DNA from 3 places in the Cryobacterium sp. TMT2-4 genome. Region 2 is predicted to be linked to each of the others. Evidence: predicted binding sites of a transcription regulator. Region 2 holds the regulator's gene; each other region holds the start of a gene.

Region 1 (4,878 bases), on a different contig from region 2:
GTCGGACAGGCCGTCGTCTTTTCCCGGCTGGGCGACGACCGAGTGGCCGTGGCGGACACCGGCGAGGGTGCGGCCAACCAGGGGACCTTTCGCGCATCGCTCTTTCCGGCCGGGCGCCTGATCGTGGTCGACGAGGACTTCTCGTCATTCGGGCTGTCCGGCGAGGTCATCGCAGCGGTCGGGAACACGATCCGAGCGCACTCGGCCCGTGTCGCGGGTCTACGTGCCCGACCTGCCCGACCTGCCCAACGTACCCGTTCCCGACGTCCGCCAGCTCGAATACGCCGCGTCCGGTGTGCTCGTCACCTGGTTCGTTTGGCCGCGTGGCTGCGTGGCCGCGTGGCTGCGTGGCCGCGTGGCTACGTGGCTTCGGAGTCGAAGGGCGCCGGCAGTGTGGCGGCCTCCCTGGCGCGCTTGCGTTGCAGATAGGCGCCGTCGGGGTTCGGCACCGCCCGCGACACGGTCGCCGATTGGCCTTTCAGCTCGTCTTCGTCGGTGAGAGCTTCACGGATGATGCGGCGCGGGTCATACTGACGCGGGTCGAGTTTCTTCCAGTCGACGTCGTCGAAATCCGGGCCCATCTCGTCCCGCATCCGGTCTTTGGCCCCGTTGGCCAGGTTCCGGAGCTGCTTCACGAGGCGGGCGAGCTGGGCGGCATAGTGGGGAAGCCGTTCGGGTCCGAGCAGGAAGACGGCGACAATCCCGATCAGTAATATCTTCTCGAAGGTCAAACCGAACATTCCCCCAGAATAACCCCCGGCGAGGCCTCCCCGGACCATGCTCGGCCCCCCTTAGGCTTGACCCATTCATCTACTGGAGTTGCGCTGTGTCTGACAAAGATCTGAACTGGAAATTCTCCGACGACTCAGTCGTGGAGTCCGACGCTGTGGCGCGGGCCAGACAGCAGTCCCTCGAACTCGGAATCGACGCGATTTCTCCGGCGGTCGGCGCTCAATCGGCCGTGATCGCGGCCGCCACCGGGGCCCGGAGCATTCTCGAGGTCGGCACCGGTGCCGGCGTCTCCGGCATCTGGCTGCTCACCGGCGCCCCCGGCGCCACCCTCACCTCGATCGACACCGAGGTCGACCACCAGCAGCACGCCAAAGCCAACTTCGCCGAAGCCGGCATCCCCGTGAACCGGGTACGCCTGATCACGGGCCGGGCAGCGGATGTACTGCCGCGCATGAACGAGAACTCCTACGACATTGTGTTCGTCGACGCCGATCCGCAGTGTGTGATCGAGTATGTCGAGCATGCTCTGCGCCTGGCCCGTCCGGGCGGAACCGTGCTCGTGGCCCACGCGCTCTGGCGCGGCCGAGTGGCCGACCCGGCCCAGCGCGACGATGTGGCGACCGGCTTCCGCACCCTGTTGACCGTCATCGCCTCGTCTACCGCAGTCATCAGTGCCCTCTCCCCTGTGGGCGACGGCCTGCTGCAGATCACCAAGCTCCGCGCCTAGACGGTCGAGCACACCCTCCGGTGGTCGAGCCGATCGGTGGTCGAGCCTGTCGGTGGTCGAGCCTGTCGGTCGTCGAGCCTGTCGAGACCCGGTGCGCCGGCTCCGGAGGCCCACACACCGGCATCCGTTGTCGCCGCCCGCGCTAACGGATGCCCCGGGCCGGGTTCGGAAGATGGCCCGCCTGGTTTCGACGACCTCGACCACCGGGCTCAGGTCGCTCGCGGCCGGGGATTTAAGCTGACGTCGGTCGAGCCGGACGAGACCGGTGACCCGATCCCGGGGACTCACCCTGACGTTGGTCGAGCCTGCCGAGGCCGAGACCGTGCCCGTGCCCGTGCCCGGTTGGCCGGGTTCCCTTCCGCGGCCCGCCAGGTGCGGGTGGGGTCGTAGCAGTAGGGTGCCCTGACTTCGGGTGTGCCGCGGATCATGCGGATGTTCCAGCCGGAGGTGTCGATGCTGTGGTGGTGGTACCAACACAGCAGGACCCCGTTGGTGATCTCGGTTTTTCCGCCGCGGTACCAGGGGATCACGTGGTGTACTTCGCACCAGGCGGCGGGCACGGTGCACCCCGGAATGATGCAGCCGCCGTCGCGGGCGGCGATGGCGCGGCGTTGGGCCCGGTTGAAGAAACGATTCTCGGTGCTGAGCCTGAGCACCTCGTTGTGCGGCCCGAACCGGATCTCCTGAAAACCACCGGCGCAGAGCGCCTGCTTCACACTTGTCAGAGAGATCGGCGCTTCGACGCCGTCGATCCAACCCACCCCATGGTCGGCGGTAAGGTCGGCCTGGTTGACGTGGATCATGACGGTGGGGGCGGCGCCGCCCATGGTCGGGGTCCCCGCGTCACGGGTGGCGGCTTCGAACACACCACGGAGGATGTCGGCGCGTTTCTGACCGCCGTTACGGTCGTCGCTGAGGGCCGCGGCCTCCGCCCCCGGGATCAGCTGCCCGGCCGCCATGCGCGCCTGTTCCTCGGCCGTGGGGAATGCCGGCGCCGCGTGAGCGGAGAGGTACGTGTCGAAGATGGCGTTCATGATGCCGCGGAGCTCCGGCGTGACTCCGCCGCGGAGCGGGTAGAGGCCGTCGCGGAAGAGCCCGAACCCGACAGTGCTGCGGGCCTCGGCGACGGGCTCGTTGGGGGCGGTGCCGTCGGGATCGAGGCGAGCCTGCCACTGGCTGGCCATACCCCGCACCAGGTCCGCAGGGAACGCGAACCCCTCCCCGGGCAGGCCGCGGGTTTCGTCGGTGACGGCGCCGGTGGCACTGGCCACCAGGGCACGTTCGGCAGTGCCGAGCTCGTCGGGCGCGACCCGGGCCGCGACCTGGTCGAGGGCCGTGACGATGTTCTCGGCCGCGTCCACGCCGAGGTCCCCGGCGGTGAGGGAATCGGCCACGGCCGGGTAGTAGGGCGGCAACATGCTGGTGCCCGCCCGGCGCGGCGTGACGTTCTCGCCCAGGCGCACCCGCCGGTTCGCCTCCCGGGAAGAGACGCGGGTCAGACGGGTGATCAGATCGATGCCGCTGCTGGCCCCGTTCTTATACGCGAGGGACTCGTGGCCGAGGATACGGCGGGACCGCACCGAAATGTCGGCGGCAGAGGCGACCCTGGCCGCATCGACCCGGCGGCCGAGGTCTTCGACCGTGCCCAGCACCATCATCGCGTCGGCCTCACCCAGGAGCGAGAAGGAGACCGAGTCGAGCACGGCCGCGGCCAGATCACGGGCCTGCTGCAGCTGCTGCACGAGAGGTGACTGTGCACGGGGTGCCTGCGCGAGGGGCGGCACCGCCTGCGGTGAGGCGGTGGGGTGGTGCGGAGTGGGGGCTCCAGCCATGCCTACATCGTATACACGTTCTAAGTTGAAGTCAATAGATGAGGTAGGATCACTGTCGAGTTTCGTTTTCCTGTTCTAATCGATTCGGTGACAGAAGGGGGTGGCGACGCGGGGCACGGATGGTGCGGCGCGGGTTTGCAGGCTGGACTGCCGGGTTTTGGCACGCTTAACCACCGGCGGCGAGCGCAGCCAGCCCGGGGCATCCGTCGTGACGTCAACTCGGAGAAATACGCGACACGCCGGAACTGATGGCGCCCAAACCGGCGTTTCCTAAGATTCTCCGCGTTTACGTGCCGACGGATGCGGGTGGCGGGCCCGGTGACGGGTACCTCCTACGGGCGGTGCGACGGCTGTCCGCGGGAAACCCATCCGCTCCAGGTCGGCAAAAAAGATCGGCCGCACAACCTGAGCTGCGCGGCCGATCCTGGAACTATACGGTCGGCTGGACTACACCGGCGAGGGCATCGTGAAGCTCTTTGGCTTCAGCGTCGTTCACAGAGACGACAAGTCGACCTCCACCTTCGAGCGGAACACGCACGATGATAAGGCGCCCCTCTTTTACAGCCTCCATTGGCCCGTCTCCGGTCCTTGGCTTCATGGCCGCCATGAACTCCCCTTCCATTCATTCGTCTGAACTTCTATTATCTGCCATTACGGGCTGAGACTGTAATTAGGGAGGTGTCCAGTCCGCTCCGTCGACCCCCCAGCACAGCAGGAGCCAGCCCCACTGTCCGGCGATGAACAGCAGCACGATGCCCACCCGGTAGACGGCGCTCCGCGGCTGCGCCACGGCACCCAACAACGGAAACATCGGCATCAGCAGGCGGAAGGTGCTCGACTGCGGGAAAAACACCGCTAGCAGGTAGAGGCCGTAGCTGGCGAGCCAGAACCGCAGGTCAGTGCCCAGTCGGCGCACCGCCGGCAGCAACAGGGTCAGGCCGAACGCCAGGATGAGCCCCGAGACAACGATGATGCCCAGCGGCATCCCGAGCCACCAGACACCGCCCTGGAACCAGGCGGTGAACGGAACGAGTTCCTGGTAGCCGATGTAGGCCGACCGCCAGGCCAGCTCGGTGTCGGTGTAGGCGGTGATCGACCCCGTGGCGATCCAGGCGATGGCCGGCCAGGCCAGGCCGGAAATGCCGCTGAACACGGCAACGGATGACGCCAGCAACCGTTCGCGCACCGAAAACGGGTCTTGTGTCCGGGCAAGCCAGCGGTGCAGGACGTGCAGCCCCAGGGCGAGCGCGAAGGCCAGGCCGCTGGGCCGGGTCAGCGCCATCACGGCGATCACCGGGAACAGCAGCACATACCGCCGCTCGAGCAGCAGGAGAAGTGCCAACGTGAGCAGGAAGAGGTACAGCGACTCGGCATAACCGAACTGCAGCACGGGCGACAGCGGGGCCACACAGAACAGCACCACCGCGAACAACGCCGTCCCGGAGGCCTGTACCGTGCGCATCAGCCGGTAGAACAGTAGGGCGGCGCCGAGGCTGGCGGCCAGGGACACGAATACGGCCACGGGTGCCCACGGCTGCCCGAGGAGCACCATCAGCAGGCGCACGACCACCGGGTAGCCGGGCATAA
Region 2 (4,878 bases):
GGATGCCGACGTCGCGCACAAGGATGCCTTCCGCCAGCAGCGCCTCGAAGGTGGCCCGAGGGTCCTCAACGCCGCCGAACAGCACGAAGTTGCTCGCACTGCGCAGCGGAGTGTAGCCAAGCCGGGCCAGTTCGCTCACGATGCGGTCCCGCTGCCCGCGGATGTCGTCGACCATGGCAAGCATCGCGGGCGTGTGGACGAGCGCGGCGACCGCGGCAGCTTGGGTGAGCGCGGACAGGTGGTAGGGCAGACGAACCAGGCGGAGGGCATCCGTCACGGCGGGATCGGCGGCCAGATAGCCGACGCGCACACCGGCGAAGGCGAACGCCTTGCTCATGGTGCGGGACACCAGCAGGCGCTCCCGGCCGGGAAGCAGGCTCAGGGCGGTTGGCGCGTCATCCGTCCCGAACTCGGCGTACGCCTCGTCGACGACAACGATGCCGTCGCTCGCATCGTAGACGGCCGCGATCGTTTCCAGGGACAGGGGCGTGCCGGTGGGGTTGTTCGGCGAGCAGAGGAAGACGAGGTCAGGGGCAACCCGGTCGACCCACTCGAGCGCCGTGGCCGGGGAGAGTTCGAACTTTGCGTCACGACCGCCCGCGATCCAGCGGGTACCGGTGCCGGAGGCCAGCAGAGGGTACATGGAGTAGGTCGGCGCGAAGCCGAGCACGGACCGACCCGGGCCGCCGAAGGCCTGCAGCACCTGCTGAAGAACCTCGTTGGAACCGTTGGCGGCCCAGATGTTCTTTCGGGTGAGGCCGTGACCGAGATAACGGGCGAGGGAATCCCGCAGCTCGGTGAACTCCCGATCGGGGTATCGGTTCACGGTCGTGACCGCCACGGCCAACGCCGCCACGATGTCCTGCGCCACCTCAGCCGGGATGCCGTGGGTGTTCTCGTTCACGTTGAGAGCCACCGGCACGTGCAACTGCGGCGCCCCATAGGGAGTGAGTCCGCGCAGATTATCGCGAAGGGGCAGATCGTTGAGACTGGTCACTCCCCCAATATTACCGGGGTGAGACCGGCGGGGGCTCGCCGCGGGTAGTTCACAGGTCGTTCGGAAGCGCCAGCCGCTGACCGGGCTGCACGCTGTCGGACGGCAGCTGATTGAGGCTCACAATCTCGGCGATCACCTCGCGCGGATCGGACGTGGGCGCGATTGTCTCGGCAAGTTGCCAGAGCGACTGCCCCGACTTGATGGTGACGTAGTCGAAGGCCGAGGCCACGTGAGCGACGGTCGAGTTCTCGGCGGCGGCGATGCCTCCGTTGAGGGCGACGGCCAGGGCCACGGCCACGAGCGGAAAGGCAGCCAGGGACGTGAAAACGACGCGACCGCGCCGGGTGAGTCGGAGCCGGGTGCGTCCGGTCGCGATGGGGGCGCCTCGTTCAAGTGCAGTGCTCATGTGAAACCTCCTGTGAGAAGACGCATCCGACTCTCGGCCGGGAGAGCCGGATGCGAACTTATGTTCCGAATGTATATTCGATTATTCGAACAATCAAGCTTTATTCGGTAGTTTCTGAAATATTTGTTCCGACGCACTCGAATACATGTTTGTTTAATGAGCTCAACGCGGATACAGTTTCGATTGTTGATTGACACTCAATCAGGCACCCCCGACATTCGCGTGAATCGGCGGCATTCGCTGCTTGCTGCCAGCGCATCAATCAAAACGAGGAGCGACGAACGTGGCACAGAACACCAGCGGTCCCCGCGACAAGGGCGGCACCAGACGGCGCAAGAGCCTCAGCGAGAAGCAGCTCGCCATCCTCGACGTCATCCAGCGCTCGGTCAGCCAACGCGGCTATCCGCCGAGCATGCGCGAGATCGGCGACGCCGTCGGCCTGTCGTCACTGTCGAGCGTCACCCACCAGCTCAACCAGCTGGAACTGAGCGGTTACCTCCGCCGAGACCCGAACCGTCCCCGAGCACTGGAGGTGCTCATCGAGATTCCGCAGTCGCCCGAAGACACGACGGCCGGAGCCTCGGAAAGTTTCCACACCGGAGTGCAGGTCGGCGACGCCGCCATGGTTCCGCTCGTCGGTCGCATCGCCGCCGGCATCCCGATCACCGCCGAACAGCAGATCGACGAGATTTTCCCGCTACCCCGCCAGCTGGTGGGCAAGGGCGACCTGTTCATGCTCAAGGTGTCGGGCGAATCGATGATCGACGCCGCCATAATGGACGGCGACTGGGTCGTCGTGCGGCAGCAGAAGACCGCCGAAAACGGTGAAATCGTTGCAGCCATGCTCGACAACGAGGCAACCGTCAAGGTCTTCCGCCAGCGCGACGGGCACACCTGGCTGCTGCCCCGCAACACCAACTTCGAACCCATCGTCGGCGATCACGCCGAGATTCTGGGGAAGGTTGTGGCAGTGCTGCGGTCGGTTTAGGGCATCAGCAGTCAAGCACATCAGCATTTCAGGCGGACTCTTGGTCTCGACGGTTTCGACCAGCGTCGTGGAGACGCGCGAGTGTTGAGTCACCATGGTTATTTCGGTCGGGTCTTGTGAGCCGGGTCTTGTGGGCCGGGCACGAACACTGTTCTTGGTGTCGTGCCCGGCTTTTGTGTGGGTGGAGGCGGGGTCAGGCGGAGACGGAGGAGGTCAGGCGGGCGCGGAGGATGCGGGTGGCGGCGAGCATGTTGTGCAGGGACTGGACGGTTTCGGTGTAGCCGCGGGTTTTGAGGCCGCAGTCGGGGTTCACCCAGAGCCGGGTGGCCGGGATGGCCGCCGCGGCGCGCTCGAGCAGGTCGGTGAGTTCGGACACGCTCGGCACACGCGGCGAGTGGATGTCCCACACTCCCGGGCCGATACCGTGGTCGAAGCCCTGGGACCGGATATCGCCCACCACCTCCATGCGAGAGCGTGCCGCCTCGATGCTGGTCACATCGGCGTCCAGGTTGCGGATCGCGTCGATGACCACCCCGAACTCCGAGTAGCAGAGGTGGGTGTGGATCTGGGTGGCCGCGGCCGCACCGGCCGTCGCCAGGCGGAAGGACCCCACCGACCAGTCGAGGTATTCCGCCTGGTCCTTCTGCTTCAACGGCAGCAGCTCCCGCAGCGCGGGCTCGTCGACCTGGACGATCTGAATGCCGGCCGACTCCAGGTCGGCGATCTCGTCCCGGAGGGCCAGGGCCACCTGCCTGGCCGTCTCGCCCAGCGGCTGGTCGTCGCGCACGAACGACCACGCGAGGATCGTGACCGGACCGGTGAGCATCCCCTTGACGGGCTTGGGCGTCAGCCCCTGCGTGAACGCCGACCACTCGACCGTGATGGGCCGCGGCCGGGACACGTCACCCCAGAGGATCGACGGGCGCACGCACCGGCTGCCATAGGACTGCACCCAGCCGTTCTCGGTGACCGCGAAGCCGTCCAGGTTCTCGGCGAAGTACTGCACCATGTCGTTGCGTTCCGGCTCCCCGTGCACGATCACGTCGAGGCCGATGTCTTCCTGCAGCGAGACGACCCGACGGATTTCGGCGCGCATCAGGTCCCGGTAGTCCGCGGTGCTCAGCACCCCCCGTACCAGCTGCGCCCTGGCCCGACGGATGTCCCCGGTCTGCGGGAAGGATCCGATCGTGGTCGTCGGCAGGAACGGCAGCCCGAGGGCCATCTCCTGGGCTGCCACTCGGGCTGCGTAGGCGCCCCGGGTGAAGTCGCCCGGAGCGAGCGCGTCGGCGCGCACCCGAACGGCGCCATCGTGGACTCCGGGAGCCACCCCCCGCGCGTCGAGGGCCGCGGAGGCCGCAGAGAGGTCGATCTCGATGGCACGGCGACCCAGACTGAGGCCGCGGGCGAGTGTGGCAACCTGCGCGACCTTCTGATCCGCAAAGGCCAGCCAGGTCTTCAGGTCGTCGTCCAGCGCCGATTCGTCGTCGACGTCGTGGGGAACGTGCAGCAGCGAGGTAGAGGTGGAAACCGAGATCCGCGGCGAGAGGCGGACCAGGCCGGCCGCCGTGTCGAAAGCGGCGGCCAGGTCGCCGCGCCAGATATTGTGGCCGTCAATGACGCCGGCCACGAGAGTGGTCGTGTTTAGTCCGGGGGTCTCCGCCGGCACGCTTCCCCGCACGAGGTCAAGCCCGATGGCTTCCACCGGGGTGATGGCAAGAACGGGTAGGGCGTCGTCGAGGCTGCCGTACGGCGCGGCGACAAACAGGGCGGGACGCTCGGCGAGGGCGCCGAGGGTGTTGTAGGCGAAGCGGAGGCCGGCGAGGGCATCCGTTCTCGGGATGTCGATGCTCTCGCTGACCAGGGCAGGCTCGTCGAGCTGCACCCATTCGGCTCCAGCGGCGCGCAGCCGCTGCAGGAGGGCGGCGTAGACCGGCACAAGGTCGTCGAGGCGGTCAAGCGGACTGAATCCGGCCGGGGCCTCGTCGCTGGGCTTGCTCAGCAGCAGGAAGGTGACCGGGCCGACGATGACGGGCCGGGTCAGGAATCCGGCCGCCTTCGCCTCCTCGAACTCGCGCACCAGGCGGGTGCCGGCGAGGGTGAACTCGGTCTCGGGGCCGATCTCCGGCACCAGGTAGTGGTAGTTGGTGTCGAACCATTTGGTCATCTCCAGCGGCGGATTCTCCCCTTCGCCGCGGGCGAGGGTGAAGTAGCCGGCCAGGTCGAGGTGGCCGTCCGCGCCCCGCAGATGCGCGAACCGGGCGGGGACGGCGCCCACCGTGCTCAGGGCATCCAACATCTGGTCGTAGTAGGAGAAGGATTCCGGGATGGACGAGTCGTCCCGGCCGAGTCCCAGCTGCACGAGGCGCTTCCTGGTGCTCTGGCGCAGGGCGGCCGCGGTCGCTTCGAGCTCGTCGGCGCTGACCGATCCGGCCCAGAACGCTTCGACGGCCTTCTTCAGTTGGCGGCGCGGCCCGATGCGCGGGTAGC
Region 3 (4,878 bases), on a different contig from region 2:
TCGAGGCAGCGCCTGAGCACCGCGCGCACCTCGGCCAGGTTGCCGGCGCCGAGGCCCCGGCCCACCAGCGCCTGTGCCGCGATCGCCAGGGCGTCAAGGGCGAACGCGAGCGTGGCAAACAGGGTCATCGCGATCTGGAAGGCGGCCAGCTCGGGAGAACCGAGGCTCGTGGCCACGAAAACCGCGAGCAACATGGCCGCACGCAGGCTCACCGTGCGCAGGAACAGCCAGCCGCCGGATGCCGCGCCCCGCAACATCCCGACCCGATGCGGGCGCAGCGGCGCACTCTCGCGGCGGGCGTGGCGGCCGACGACGGCAAGATAGACCGCGACCATCGCCCACTGTGCCACGACTGTGCCGAGGGCGGATCCGACGATGCCGAGTCCCAGGCCGTAGATGAACACCGCATTCAGCAGGATGTTGACCGAGAACCCGATCCCGGCCACCCACAGCGGGGTGCGGGTGTCCTGCAGCCCGCGGAGCAGCCCGGTCGCCGCGAAGACGAGCAGCATGGCAGGCAGTCCGAACATCGATGGGCCCAAGTAGCTGACGGCCGCGGCGGTGACGGCGGGCTCGGCGCCGAACGCGCCGACGAGCAGGGGGGTGGCGAACCAGCCCGCAATCGCGAGCAGCACACCGAGGCCGAGGGCCAGCCAGAGTCCGTCGATGCCGACGGCGACCGCACGGCGGCGGTCACCGGCCCCCAGCCAGCGGGCCACCGCGGGCGTGGTGCTGTAGGCCAGGAAGACCATCAGGCCGATGATCGTTTGCAGCACGGCGCCGGCCAGGCCGAGTCCGGCCAGCGGAACGGCGCCGAGGTGCCCGACCATGGCGGAGTCGGCGAGCAGGAAGAGCGGTTCGGCGATGAGCGCGCCGACGGCGGGAATGGCGAGGCGCAGGATCTCGCGGTCGATGGGCTGCGGGCGGAGCACGGTGATGGTGATGCCAAAACTCTAGTTCAGCCCCTCCGCACCCGGTGTCCGCTTCCGGTGGTCGAGCCTGTCGAGACCCGGCGAGCCAATCTCCGCGCTGCCAGACAAGACTTCGAAACTAATGCTATAAAGTGTCCATAATAAGTGACAGAGACTCGACTACCTGTATGACATCAGGTACCCTCGTACCATGACGAACCTCGCGGATGACCTCAGTCGGGCGGCCGACGCCGTCGCCCTGCTGGGCTCCTCGATCAGGCCGGCATCACCGCCCGGGAGAAGCAGGCCCACGACGACCGCTCCCTGAAGGTCTACCGGCTGAGCAATGGCAACGTGCGCCTGAACGGGCTCTTCGCCCCCGAAGACGGCGAGTTCGTGCTCTCCACCTTCGACTCCATCACCAGCCCCCGCCGCGGCGGAGTGCGCTTCGTCGACCCGGAACGCGCCGCCTGGGCCCAAAAAATGCAGGACGACCCGCGCAGCACCGAGCAGATCAACGCGGACTCCCTCGTGCAGCTGCTCACAATCGCCGGCGAAGCCGACCCCGGCCGGGTCTTCGGCGGACGCCGCCCCTCGGTGCGCGTGATCGTGACCGAGAAAGCCCTCACAGCCGAACCCGCCGAGCCGGGTGCCGCCGAACCCGCCGCTCACGGGCAGATCGAAGGCAACCCGGTCCCCATCTCGCAGGAAACCATCGACCGGGTGCTCTGCGACACCGGCACCCGCGGCACCAAGTTCGACGACATCGGCCAAATCATCAACGTCGGCCGTGACGAACGACTCTTCACCGAGAAACAACGCGCCGCGATGGGAGTGCGCGACGGCGGATGCCGGTGGGTCGACTGCGACCGATCACCAGCCTGGACCGAAGCCCACCACATCAACGACTGGCTCACCGACAGCGGAGACACCAACCTCGCCGACGGAGTACTGCTCTGCCACCCGCACCATCTACTGCTGCACAACCAGCACTGGAAGATCACCCGCACCGGAACGCAACACTGGCTGCGGCCACCGGTGGAGAACGATCCGGAGCAGACACTGATCGCGCTGCCGAGCAAGGCGGTGGGGCTGTAGCTCCGGGTCTCGGCGCGCTCGACCAGCGAGCCGGGAGGTCCACCGCCATCCGTGTGCACACCCGATAGGTCTCTACCAGCTCGGCCACTGTCACAGCGAATAGGGTGGAGGCATGACTGACCAGGGGACCGCATCCGGAATCGACCGCGACGAACTTGACCTCGAGGTGCGTCCGCAGGACGACCTCTTCCGCCATGTGAACGGCAAGTGGATCGCCCGCAGCGAGATCCCGGCCGACAAGGCCCGCTGGGGCTCGTTCTACCTGCTCGCCGAGGAATCGGAGAAGGCCGTCCGGGAAATCATCCTCGAAGCCCAGACCGCCGCCCCCGGCACCGAGGAGCGCAAATTCGGCGACCTCTATGCCAGCTTCCTGGACGAGGACCGCGTCGAAGAGCTCGGAGCGACCCCGCTCGCGGCCGATCTCGCCATCGTCGACGCCGTCACCTCCATCCCCGAGCTGCTCGGCACCCTCGGCCGCCTCGAGCGCGCGGGCGTGCCCGGCGCCTTCGGTCTCTTCGTCGACAACGATCCGGGGGACCCCGAGCGCTACCTCGTCTTCGTCGAGCAGGGCGGGCTCGGCCTCCCCGACGAGTCCTACTACCGCGACGAGAAGTTCGCCGCGATCCGGGAGTCCTACCAGGCGTTCCTGACCCGGATGTTCGGCCTCGTCGGCACCCCGGATGCCGCCGGTCGCGCCGAGCGCGTGTTCCTTCTCGAAACCGAGCTCGCCACTCACCACTGGGACAAGGTGCGCTCGCGCGACAGCGAGAAGACCTACAACCTCAAGACCTGGGGTCAGGTCACCGCGTTGGCCGCCGGCGCCGACCTGCACCTTTGGCTTGACGGGCTTGACGGCCCGGCCGGTGCTCTCGACGAGGTTGTCGTGCGCCAGCCCAGCTTCGTGACCGGTCTGGCGGAGATGCTCACCGAGGACCAGCTCGAGGGCTGGAAGGACTGGCTACGGTGGCAGATCATCCGTTCCAGCGCCGCGTTCCTGTCGAGCGATTTCGTCGAGTCCAGCTTTGACTTCTACGGTCGCACCCTGACCGGCACTCCCCAGTTGCGCGAGCGCTGGAAGCGTGGCGTCTCGCTCGTCGAGGGGGCGCTCGGCGAGGCCGTCGGGCGCATCTACGTCGAGCGGCACTTCAAGCCCAGCGCGAAGGCGAGCATGGACATACTCGTGGCCAACCTGGTCGAGGCCTACCGCCGGAGCATCACCGAACTCGACTGGATGACCGCGGAGACGCGCGCCCGTGCGCTCGACAAGCTCGAGAAGTTCACCCCCAAGATCGGCTACCCGGTCAAGTGGCGGGACTACTCGACCCTTTCGGTCGACCCGGCCGACCTGATCAAGAACGTGCGCGCCACGAGCGAGTTCGAGTTTCAGCGGGAATTGGGCAAGATCGGCAACCCGCTCGACCGCGACGAGTGGTTCATGACCCCGCAGACGATCAACGCGTACTACAACCCGGGCTTCAACGAGATCGTCTTCCCGGCCGCCATCCTGCAGCCGCCGTTCTTCGACGATGCCCGCGATTCCGCCTCCAACTACGGCGCGATCGGCGCCGTCATCGGCCACGAGATCGGCCACGGCTTCGACGACCAGGGCTCGAAATACGACGGCACCGGGCTACTCACCGATTGGTGGACCGAAGATGACCGCACGGCCTTCGAAGAACGCACCGGCTCCCTGATCGAGCAGTTCAACGAGCTCGCCCCGCATCAGGTTCCCGACCACCACGTGAACGGCGCACTCACCATCGGCGAGAATATCGGCGACCTCGGCGGGCTCTCCATCGCTTGGAAGGCCTACCTGATCTCGCTGGACGGCCAGGCGCCGCCCGTGATCGACGGACTCACCGGCACCCAGCGCTTCTTCCTCTCCTGGGCACAGGCCTGGCAGCTCAAGATGCGTGACGAGGAGGCCGTCCGCCTGCTCTCGATCGACCCGCACTCGCCCAACGAATTCCGCTGCAACCAGATCGTGCGCAACATCGACGAGTTCTATACGGCGTTCGGCGTCACCCCGGACGACGCTCTCTGGCTGGACCCGGAAAAGCGCGTTACGATCTGGTGACCTCAGCGCGACCGTAAGCCCGTGTCACCGGGGTCGAGCAGCCCGAATCTACGTAAGGACCTGCCCACTGTGGCCATGCCATCCCAGGACTCAGAGCGCCGGTCTCGCCACTCCTCGGCGCGCCGCGGCAGGCACGGCGGCGTGGACGCCACGGCGAACTTCAGCCGCGGGTTCCAGGCGCTCGGTGACCTCGCGGTCGACGGGGTGCAGGTCTCGGCCCGCGCCACCGATTTGGTCACCGGCCGGGTGCTGTTCTCCGTGGACGACCACGTGGTCATGCCCACCGCCGGCATCGGCACGGTGCTTCTGCTGATCGAGGTCGCCGCCCGGCTCCGCGACGCCGACTTCGGCGCGTACACGATCCTCGATCGCACCGTGTCCGATTCGGTCGCCGGATCCGGCCTCTGGCAGCACCTGCAGGCTCCCTCGCTGCCGATCGCCGACCTCGCTGCGCTGATCGGTGCCATCAACGACAACCTGGCCACCAATGTGCTGCTCCGCGCAGTCGGCCTGGACGCGGTGCGGTCCCGCGCCGAGCAGCTCGGACTCAGCCGCACCGCCCTGCTCGACCTTGTGCGCGACCGGCGCGGTCCCGATGACGCGCCTCAGCTCTCGGTCGGCAGCGCCAAGGAGCTCACCTGGCTGTTCACGGCGCTGGCCCGGGGGGAGGTCGTCGATGCGGAGGCGAGTGAGCGCGTGCTCGGCTGGCTGTCGCTCGGCGCCGACCTGTCCATGGTCGCCAGCGCGTTCGGGCTCGACCCGCTCGCGCATCGGTCCGGAGATCACGGCCTC

Evidence for each region. The regulator LexA, encoded in region 2, represses DNA repair genes until DNA is damaged. The targets are predictions, from matches to a motif close to TCGAACANNTGTTCGA.
Region 1: E3O54_RS01560 (HNH endonuclease signature motif containing protein) is a predicted target of LexA. The motif match lies at 3,299-3,314, and genes of this name have one in related genera.
Region 3: E3O54_RS03715 (DUF222 domain-containing protein) is a predicted target of LexA. The motif match lies at 1,088-1,103, and genes of this name have one in related genera.

The regions. Positions count from the first base shown of each region.
Region 1 is NZ_SOGE01000006.1:25,700-30,577, reverse strand. Features, by position in the region: gene E3O54_RS01570 (Sec-independent protein translocase TatB) at 360-740, opposite strand; gene E3O54_RS01565 (O-methyltransferase) at 827-1,459, shown strand; gene E3O54_RS01560 (HNH endonuclease signature motif containing protein) at 1,744-3,291, opposite strand; gene E3O54_RS01555 (DUF3117 domain-containing protein) at 3,722-3,898, opposite strand; gene E3O54_RS01550 (hypothetical protein) at 3,962-4,878, opposite strand, start outside.
Region 2 is NZ_SOGE01000040.1:30,980-35,857, forward strand. Features, by position in the region: gene E3O54_RS14525 (histidinol-phosphate transaminase) at 1-997, opposite strand, end outside; gene E3O54_RS14530 (LysM peptidoglycan-binding domain-containing protein) at 1,047-1,403, opposite strand; gene lexA (transcriptional repressor LexA) at 1,687-2,391, shown strand; gene metE (5-methyltetrahydropteroyltriglutamate--homocysteine S-methyltransferase) at 2,585-4,878, opposite strand, start outside.
Region 3 is NZ_SOGE01000014.1:1,350-6,227, forward strand. Features, by position in the region: gene E3O54_RS03710 (MATE family efflux transporter) at 1-938, opposite strand, end outside; gene E3O54_RS03715 (DUF222 domain-containing protein) at 1,236-2,009, shown strand; gene E3O54_RS03720 (M13 family metallopeptidase) at 2,122-4,086, shown strand; gene E3O54_RS03725 (serine hydrolase) at 4,156-4,878, shown strand, end outside.